2 linked regions of the Rhodopseudomonas palustris genome follow. The protein of the gene in region 1 interacts with the protein of each later gene in a pairwise test. Links are inferred from orthologs where the notes say so. Each region holds a gene or a part of one and is shown on either strand. Other genes may lie near its edges.

Region 1 (4,984 bases):
CATCGTGGTGACGCGGGACGCCGCATTCACAGCCCCGGGCGTGGTGGTGGCGCCGTCATTTACGGCGGCCGAAGAGGTCGCGCGCGGCGATGCGCTGCGGCGTTTTGCCACCGAGATTGCGGTGATCGGCGGGGCGGAGATCTACACGCAGTGGCTGCCACGCGCTGTGCGGATCGAACTCACCGAAGTGCATGCGGAGCCCGCCGGTGATACCTCGTTTCCGCCGATCAGTCCGGAACAATGGCGTGAAGTGGCACGCGAACGTCATACGGCCGGGCCGCACGACAGCGCTGATTTTTCCTATGTGACGTATCGACGCGAAACCACGTGCTGAGCGGGGGCGCGGCACCGTTTGCAATTGACAAACCTTCGTCAAGGCTTAGCTCGCAACGCGGAATGACGCGCGTTGTGCCCGGGGGGACGGTCCCCTATAAAGCCGGGCAGACTGCGGCCGTTCGGCTGCGAAGGAGATGTTTGAATGCCGTGGAAGAATCAAGGCGGAGGCCCGTGGGGTTCGGGCCCCAAGGGTCCGTGGGGCTCGGGGCCACAATCATCGGGACCGCGGCCGCCTGATCTTGAAGACCTGCTCCGTCGTGGTCAGGACCGGCTGCAACAGATCCTTCCCGGCGGCCATTTCAGCGGGCTCGGTATCGCGATCGTGCTGCTCGGCGCGCTGGCGATCTGGGGCCTGTCCGGCTTCTTCCGCGTTCAGTCGGAAGAGCTCGGCGTGGTGCTCCGCTTCGGCAAGCACGTCCGCACCGTGCAGCCGGGTCTGAACTATCACCTGCCGTATCCGATCGAGACCGTGCTGCTGCCGAAGGCGCTGCGCGTCAACACGATCAGCATCGGCATGACGCTGATGAACGATCCGGCCCGCCGCGGTGCGACCATGCACGACGTGCCGGAAGAGAGCCTGATGCTGACCGGCGACGAGAACATCGTCGACGTCGACTTCACCGTGCTGTGGCGGATCAAGCCCGACGGCGTCGGCGACTACCTGTTCAACATCCAGAGCCCGCAGGGCACGGTGAAGGCGGTGGCCGAGAGCGCGATGCGCGAAGTGATCGGCCGCTCCGACATTCAGCCGATCCTGACCGGCGCCCGCTCCACCATCGAAAACGCCGTGCAGGAACTGATGCAGCGGACGCTCGACAGCTACGGCGCCGGCGTGCTGGTGCAGCAGGTGCAGCTGCAGAAGGTCGACCCGCCGCAGCAGGTGATCGATGCCTTCCGCGACGTGCAGGCCGCGCGCGCCGACCAGGAGCGCATGCAGAACGAAGCGCAGACCTACGCCAACCGCGTCATCCCCGACGCCAAGGGCCGCGCTTCGCAGATCATCCAGAACGCCGAAGGCTACAAGGGCCAGGCGGTCGCCGAGGCCAAGGGCCAGAGCGCGCGCTTCCTGGACGTGTACGAGGAATACAAGAAGGCCCCTGCGGTGACCCGCGAACGTATCTATCTTGAAACCATGGAGCGCGTGCTCGGCTCCGCCGACAAGCTGGTCTACGATCCGGGCGCCGGCAATGCGCAAGGCATCGTGCCCTATCTGCCGCTGAACGAACTGACCCGGCGCTCGTCGCCGCCGGCAACCGTGCAGCAGAACCAGCAGCCGATGGGCGGAGGCAACCGATGAAGGCCGGAGTCGCAGGAGTCGTCGCGCTGATCGTGGCGCTGGTCGCTGTCATCGTCGGCTGGTCGTCGCTGTTCACCGTCAATCAGACCGAGCAGGTGCTGCTGGTCCGCCTCGGCGAGCCGGTGCGGGTCGTCACCGAGCCGGGTCTGCATTTCAAGGCGCCGTTCATCGATACGGTGATCAGCATCGACAAGCGGATTCTCGACCTCGAGAACCCGTCCCAGGAAGTGATCGCCGCCGACCAGAAGCGGCTCGTGGTGGATGCGTTCGCGCGCTACCGGATCAAGAACGCGCTGCGCTTCTATCAGAGCGTCGGCTCGATCCCGGCCGCCAACGTGCAGCTCACTACGCTGCTCAACGCGTCGCTGCGCCGCGTGCTCGGCGAGGTCACCTTCATCCAGGTGGTGCGCGACGAGCGTGAGGCTCTGATGGGCCGCATCCGTGCCCAGCTCGACAAGGAAGCAGAAGGCTACGGCATCTCGGTGGTCGACGTCCGGATCCGCCGCGCCGATCTGCCCGACCAGAACAGCCAGGCGGTGTATCAGCGGATGCAGACCGAGCGTCAGCGTGAAGCTGCCGAGTTCCGCGCGCAGGGCGGCCAGAAGGCGCAGGAGATCCGCTCCAAGGCCGACCGCGAAGCCACCGTGATCATCGCCGAGGCCAATTCCGAGGCCGAGCAGATCCGCGGTTCGGGCGACGCCGAGCGTAACCGGCTGTTCGCGACGGCGTACTCGAAGGACCCTGAGTTCTTCGCGTTCTACCGGTCGATGACCGCTTACGAGCAGTCGCTGAAGAGCAACGACACCCGCTTCCTGCTGCGGCCTGACTCGGACTTCTTCCGGTTCTTCGGCAGCCCGGACGGGCGGGCGGCCACGAACGGCGCTGCGCCGGCCGCGGCTGCAGCTCCGGCGGCACCTGCCGCACCGCGCTAAACCGGAACCACGATATTGCAACGGGCCGCCCACCAGCGGCCCGTTTGCTTTTGGCCTTACCCTTCGCCTGCTATGGCCGGTTAAGGCTCCGGTCAGAAGGCGCGACAAAACAACCCTGTAGAGCCGCAGTTGGATTTCAATCGGACGCGGAATTGCTCTAGAACAGGCCGATCAACAGCGGCGCGCGCTGAGCTGCGCTGGGACAACAAGGGCCGCGCGCCGGCCAGGAGGAAGCTGTCGCATGAGGTCTTTCGCGTTCGCCGACCTCCTCATCGGCGTGGGATTGCTGTTCGTTCTGGAAGGCCTGATCTTCGCGGCCAGCCCTAATTGGATGCGGCGGGCGATGAAGAGCGCACTGGAAACTCCGGACAATGTGCTGCGTGCGGTCGGCATCGGCTCCGCGGTCGGCGGCCTGCTGCTGATCTGGCTGGTCCGGCACTAAAGCGCGCGCCCGGCATTGCTGCGCCGGTGACGGTGCCGGAATGCTGTCACGACGTTTTCAACCACGACATCGGGTTTGACGCTGGTTTTCGCCGCAATCAGTGGCGCGGATAGGGTAGCTTCGTTCACCACCGATGCTTGCGCCGGTCCCAGGATCGGGCGCAGTGTTCACGCGACTGCGCTCTCTTTTGCGCACGCCAGGAGATGATTCGACCATGCCCGCTGCGATCGCCTTTAGTTCCCGGATCAGGCCCTTGCGGATCAGGCCGCTGTTCGCCGCGCTGTGCCTCGGCGCGGCGGTGATCGCCGGCCCGGCGCCAGCCTCCGCCCGCGGCCCCGAAGGGATCGCCGATGTCGCCGAGAAGGTGATCGATGCGGTGGTCAACATCTCCACCACCCAGACGGTCGATGCCAAGGGCGGCTCGGGCGAGAGCAAGGGCGGCGCTGCGCCGCAATTGCCGCCGGGCTCGCCGTTCGAGGAGTTCTTCGAGGACTTCTTCAAGAACCGCCGCGGCGAAAAGGGCGGCGGCCCGCGCAAGACCAATTCGCTCGGCTCCGGCTTCATCATCGATCCGGCCGGCGTGGTGGTCACCAACAATCACGTCATCGCCGATTCCGACGAGATCAACGTGATCCTCAACGACGGCACCAAGATCAAGGCGGAGCTGGTCGGCGTCGACAAGAAGACCGACCTTGCGGTGCTGAAGTTCAAGCCGCCGGCGGGCAAGACGCTGACCGCGGTGAAGTTCGGCGACAGCGACAAGCTGCGGCTGGGCGAATGGGTGATCGCGATCGGCAATCCGTTCTCGCTCGGCGGCACCGTGACCGCCGGCATCGTCTCGGCGCGCAACCGCGACATCAACTCCGGCCCGTATGACAGCTACATCCAGACCGACGCTGCGATCAATCGCGGCAACTCCGGCGGTCCGCTGTTCAACCTCGCCGGCGAAGTGATCGGCGTGAACACGCTGATCATCTCGCCCTCGGGCGGCTCGATCGGCATCGGCTTTGCCGTGCCGTCGAAGACCGTGGTGCCGGTGGTCGATCAGCTCCGTCAGTTCGGCGAATTGCGCCGCGGCTGGCTCGGCGTCCGCATTCAGCAGGTCACCGACGAGATCGCCGAGAGCCTGAGCATCAAGCCGGCGCGCGGCGCGCTGGTCGCCGGCGTCGACGACAAGGGCCCGGCCAAGCCGGCCGGTATCGAACCGGGCGACGTGGTGGTGAAGTTCGACGGCAAGGACATCAAGGAGCCGAAGGACCTGTCGCGCATCGTCGCCGACACCGCGGTCGGCAAGACCGTCGATGTCGTCCTGATCCGCAAGGGTAAGGAAGAGACCAAGCAGGTCACGCTCGGCCGGCTCGACGACGATGCCAAGCCGCAGCCGGCTTCGGCGAAGTCGCAGCCCGAACCGGAAAAGCCGGTGACCCAGAAGGTGCTGGGCCTCGATCTCGCCGCGCTGTCGAAGGATCTGCGCGGTCGCTACAAGATCAAGGACAGCGTCAAGGGCGTGCTGGTGACGGGCGTCGACGATGGCTCTGATGCTGCCGAGAAGCGGTTGTCGGCCGGTGACGTCATCGTCGAAGTGGCCCAGGAGTCGGTCGGCAACGCCGCCGACATCAAGAAACGGGTCGACCAGCTCAAGAAGGACGGCAAGAAGTCCGTGCTGCTGCTGGTCGCCAACGGCTCCGGCGAGCTGCGCTTCGTCGCGCTCAGCCTGCAATAAGGCGCAATGGCCGAACCGGCCCGGACCGCGCCTGCCGTCGACTTCGTCGGCGGCGCGGTCGGCTATCGGTTTCGCACCCAGGCGGGGCGCAGCCACGCGCTGCTCAAGGCCACCGGCGTCTCGCCGACCCGTCCGCTGCATGTGATCGACGCCACCGCCGGCCTCGGCCGCGACGCCTTCCTCCTCGCCTCGATGGGCGCGACGGTGACGCTGATCGAGCGGGTGCCGGAGGTGCACGCGCTGCTGGCCGAAGC
Region 2 (4,272 bases), 2.6 Mb from region 1 along the record:
TGGCGGTTACGTCCAAGGCGGTTATCCGCAAGGCGGTGCGCCGTCCGCGGCCCAGCAAGCGCCTGCCGCCGCAGCTGGCGGCGCCTTGACGACGCAGCCGCCGTCGCAGACGCCGCGCGACGAGTTTGACCTCGGCATCGGCTACATGCAGCGCCGCGACTACGCGTTGGCCGAAGAAACCATGCGCAACTTTGCGCAGAAGTACCCGGACAATCCGTTGACTGCCGATGCGCAGTATTGGCTCGGCGAGAGCTTCTTCCAGCGCCAGATGTATCGCGAGGCGGCCGAGTCATTTCTAGCCGTGACCAGCAAACACGAGAAGTCCGGCAAGGCGCCGGACGCGTTGCTGCGGCTCGGTCAGTCGTTGTCGGCGTTGAAGGAAAAGGAAGCGGCCTGCGCCGCGCTCGGCGAGATCGGCCGCAAATATCCGCAGGCGTCGTCCAGCGTGAAGAAGGCGGTCGATCGCGAGCAGAAGAAGCTGAAGTGCTGAACCCAGCAGGCCCGGCCGATAGCGGGGCCTGACAACCGGCAGGCAGACGGCCGATGTCCGGAACCGACGACGAGGTAGTATCCGCCACCGAGGCGCGGCGTCTGTTCGCCGATTGGAAGGCGGCGCCGGCGATCGTGCTGGCGGTCTCCGGTGGGCCCGATTCGTTGGCGCTGATGTGGCTCGCCGCCCGCTGGCGGAAGGCGTTGAAGCAGGGCCCGGCATTGGCGGTTGTCACCGTCGATCACGGCCTGCGTCCCGAGGCCGCCGCCGAGGCGCGCGCGGTGAAGCGACTGGCGGCCTCGCTCGACCTGCCGCACCGGACGCTGCGCTGGAACGGGGACAAGCCCAAGACCGGAATCCAGGCGGCGGCGCGCGGGGCGCGCTATCGGCTCCTGGCGCAGGCCGCCAAAACCCTCGGCGCCTCGCATGTGATGACCGCGCATACCCGCGACGACCAGGCCGAGACCGTGCTGATGCGTCTGTCGCGCGGCAGTGGAATCGCCGGCCTTGCCGCAATGGCAAGGGAAATCGAGCGGGACGGGGTGGTGCTGGCCCGGCCGCTGCTCGATGTTACGAAGGCCCGGCTGGTCGCCACGCTGACCAAAGCCCGAATCGCGTTCGCCACCGACCCGAGCAATGTCGATCCGCGCTTCACCCGGCCGCGGCTACGCGAGCTGATGCCGCAACTGGCGGCTGAAGGCTGCGATGCCCGTTCGCTGGTTCGGCTGGCGGCGCGGGCGGCGCGGGCCGATGCAGCGTTGGAACTGATGACCGACGGCGCCGAGCAATTCTTGGAAACCCTCGATGCGGGGGCGGGACGTCCCGGTGTGGATGCCCGGGCATTTCTGGCTCTAGCTGCAGAAATCCAGATTCGCTTGTTGCTGCGTGCGCTGGCGCGGCATGGTTACGAGGGGCCGGCCGAGCTCGGGAAAGTCGAGGCGCTCTCCGAGGCGCTGAAGCTTGCAGCGGCCGGGAGGGCGCCGCCCGCCGGCAAAATCCGGTTAAAGCAGACCCTCGCAGGCGCCGTGATCACGCTCACCAGCGACCGCCTGGTGATTGCCCCAGCCCCACCGCGGCGGGCGCGGGTCGGCTGAAGGCATCTCCACGTACGTTTAACCACCTCGCTGCAGAGGCCGTTGATCGCCACGATTTGAGCGAGAAACCGGTTAGAATGCGCCAAATAGTCCTGTGTGGTTCTCTTGGCAGGGGCTCGGCTCACACCTAGATTAGGCGGGCCGGCTCTCGGGAAGCTCCCGCAGAGCCATTCGTTTCGGCGCCGCAGGGCCCACCCGGTCGCGATCCGCGCGACCCATAAGGAAGACCGATGAACGCCAATCTGCGCAATTTCGCCCTCTGGGTCATCATCGTGCTGCTGCTGTTGGCGCTGTTCACGCTCTTCCAGAATCCGGGCCAGCGCACTGCGTCGCAGGAAATTCCGTTCTCGCAGCTCCTCAGCGAGATCGACCAAAATCACGTCCGGGACGTGGTGATCCAGGGCCAGGAAATCCGCGGCACCTTCACCAACGGCTCGACCTTCCAGACCTACGCGCCGAACGATCCGTCGCTCGTGACCCGCCTGTACAACGGCAAGGTGTCGATCACCGCCAAGCCGCCGGGTGACAACGTGCCGTGGTTCGTGTCGCTGTTGGTGTCGTGGCTGCCGTTCATCGCGCTGATCGGCGTGTGGATCTTCCTGTCGCGGCAGATGCAGGGCGGCGCCGGCAAGGCGATGGGCTTCGGCAAGTCGCGCGCCAAGATGCTCACTGAAGCGCATGGCCGCGTGACCTTCGAAGACGTCGCCGGCGTCGACGAGGCCAAGCAGGACCTGCAGGAGATCGTCGAATTTCTGCGCGACCCGGGCAAATTCCAGCGCCTCGGCGGCCGCATTCCGCGCGGCGTTTTGCTGGTCGGCCCTCCCGGTACTGGTAAGACGCTGATCGCGCGCGCGGTCGCGGGTGAAGCCAACGTGCCGTTCTTCACCATCTCCGGTTCGGACTTCGTTGAAATGTTCGTCGGCGTCGGCGCCAGCCGCGTCCGCGACATGTTCGAGCAGGCCAAGAAGAACGCGCCGTGCATCATCTTCATCGACGAAATCGACGCGGTCGGTCGTCATCGCGGCGCCGGTCTCGGCGGCGGCAATGATGAACGCGAGCAGACCCTCAACCAGTTGCTGGTCGAGATGGACGGCTTCGAGGCTAATGAGGGCGTGATCCTGATCGCCGCCACCAACCGGCCCGACGTGCTCGATCCGGCTCTGCTGCGTCCCGGCCGCTTCGACCGTCAGGTCGTGGTGCCGAATCCGGACGTCGTCGGCCGCGAGCAGATCCTCAAGGTCCACGTTCGCAAGGTGCCGCTGGCGCCCGATATCAACCTGAAGAACATCGCGCGCGGCACTCCGGGCTTCTCCGGCGCCGACCTGATGAACCTCGTCAACGAAGCGGCGCTGATGGCGGCCCGGCGCAATAAGCGCATGGTCACTCAGTCCGAGTTCGAAGACGCCAAGGACAAGGTGATGATGGGCGCCGAGCGCAAGTCGCTGGTGATGACGGAAGAGGAGAAGCTCCTCACCGCATATCACGAAGGCGGTCACGCCATCGTCGGCCTCAACGTCCCGGCCACCGACCCGATCCACAAGGCGACCATCATTCCGCGCGGACGTGCGCTCGGCATGGTGATGCAGCTGCCGGAGCGCGACAAGCTGTCGATGTCGCTCGAGCAGATGACCTCGCGTCTGGCCATCATGATGGGCGGCCGCGTCGCCGAGGAGATGGTGTTCGGCCGCGAGAAGGTGACTTCGGGTGCTGCCTCCGACATCGAGCAGGCGACCAAGCTGGCGAGGATGATGGTGACCCGTTGGGGCCTGTCGGAAGAGCTCGGCACCGTCGCTTACGGCGAGAACCAGGACGAAGTGTTCCTCGGTATGTCGGTGTCGCGCACCCAGAACGCTTCCGAGGCGACGATCCAGAAGATCGATGCCGAGATCAAGCGGCTGGTCGAAGAGGGCTACAACGAAGCCAAGCGCATCCTCACCGAGCGCCGCGCCGACCTCGAAGCGCTCGCCAAGGGCCTGCTCGAATACGAGACCCTGACCGGTGACGAGATCACCGATCTGATCAACGGCAAGAAGCCGAATCGCGAATCGGTGCTCGAACCGTCGGGCCCCCGCACTTCGGCAGTGCCGCCGGCCGGCAAGCCGCGGCCGCGGCCCGATCCGGGCCTGGAGCCCCAGCCGCAGGCGTAAGCCGACCGGCCAAGCTGACTTCGAAAAACGCGGCGGCAACGCCGCGTTTTTTGTTGCGTGTCGTCCGCTGCCGCCGCGCTTGACCTGATCCCGCAAAGCCCGCACGCAGAGGGCGTCGTCACGGATCCTGCAATGACCACTCATGTCCCCAAGGCGCCGGCCTATTGGTCGCGCGACGCAATCTGGCCCGGCATTGTCGCGGTCGGGCCGATGCTGCCCGGCACGCTGGCGTTCGGCATGGCGTTCGGCGCGCTGTGTGCGCAGAAGAACTTCACGCTTGCCGAAGTCGAAGTGATGATGGCGACCGTATATGGCGGGTTGTCGCAATTCGTGGCCGTGCAGGCGTGGCCAGATGTCCTGACGCCGTCATCGATCGCCGCGCTGGCGCTGCTCACCACCACGGTCAACATTCGCTTCTTCCTGATGACGGCGTCGATGCGGCCGTGGTTCGGCACGCTGCCGGCGTGGCAGGCTTATCCGCCGTTGCTGCTGGTCACCGACGGTGGCTGGCTCGCCGCGATGCGCTATCGCGAACATGGCG

What was found. The genes of interacting proteins can lie anywhere in the genome.
Region 2: the proteins of hflC (region 1) and ftsH interact in binary tests that used the Escherichia coli proteins (3 or more experiments, as listed by UniProt). The link is inferred for Rhodopseudomonas palustris from one-to-one orthologs.

Annotation. Positions count from the first base shown.
Region 1 is NZ_CP019966.1:3,839,310-3,844,293, reverse strand. The notes cover bases 598-3,597. They hold hflC (protease modulator HflC), read left to right. Parts: upstream 598-1,629; coding sequence 1,630-2,565; downstream 2,566-3,597. Other genes in these bases: RPPS3_RS17910 (Do family serine endopeptidase), read left to right, coding at 3,222-3,597; RPPS3_RS17915 (DUF2065 domain-containing protein), read left to right, coding at 2,807-3,007; hflK (FtsH protease activity modulator HflK), read left to right, coding at 598-1,633. Outside these bases: RPPS3_RS17930 (dihydrofolate reductase), read left to right, coding at 1-334; more of hflK, read left to right, coding at 479-597; more of RPPS3_RS17910, read left to right, coding at 3,598-4,730; RPPS3_RS17905 (class I SAM-dependent methyltransferase), read left to right, coding at 4,737-4,984.
Region 2 is NZ_CP019966.1:1,287,269-1,291,540, forward strand. The notes cover bases 1,343-4,272. They hold ftsH (ATP-dependent zinc metalloprotease FtsH), read left to right. Parts: upstream 1,343-1,814; coding sequence 1,815-3,731; downstream 3,732-4,272. Other genes in these bases: tilS (tRNA lysidine(34) synthetase TilS), read left to right, coding at 1,343-1,584; RPPS3_RS06025 (AzlC family ABC transporter permease), read left to right, coding at 3,864-4,272. In the rest of the region: tol-pal system protein YbgF, read left to right, coding at 1-490; more of tilS, read left to right, coding at 544-1,342. UniProt on the Escherichia coli protein: Acts as a processive, ATP-dependent zinc metallopeptidase for both cytoplasmic and membrane proteins. Plays a role in the quality control of integral membrane proteins.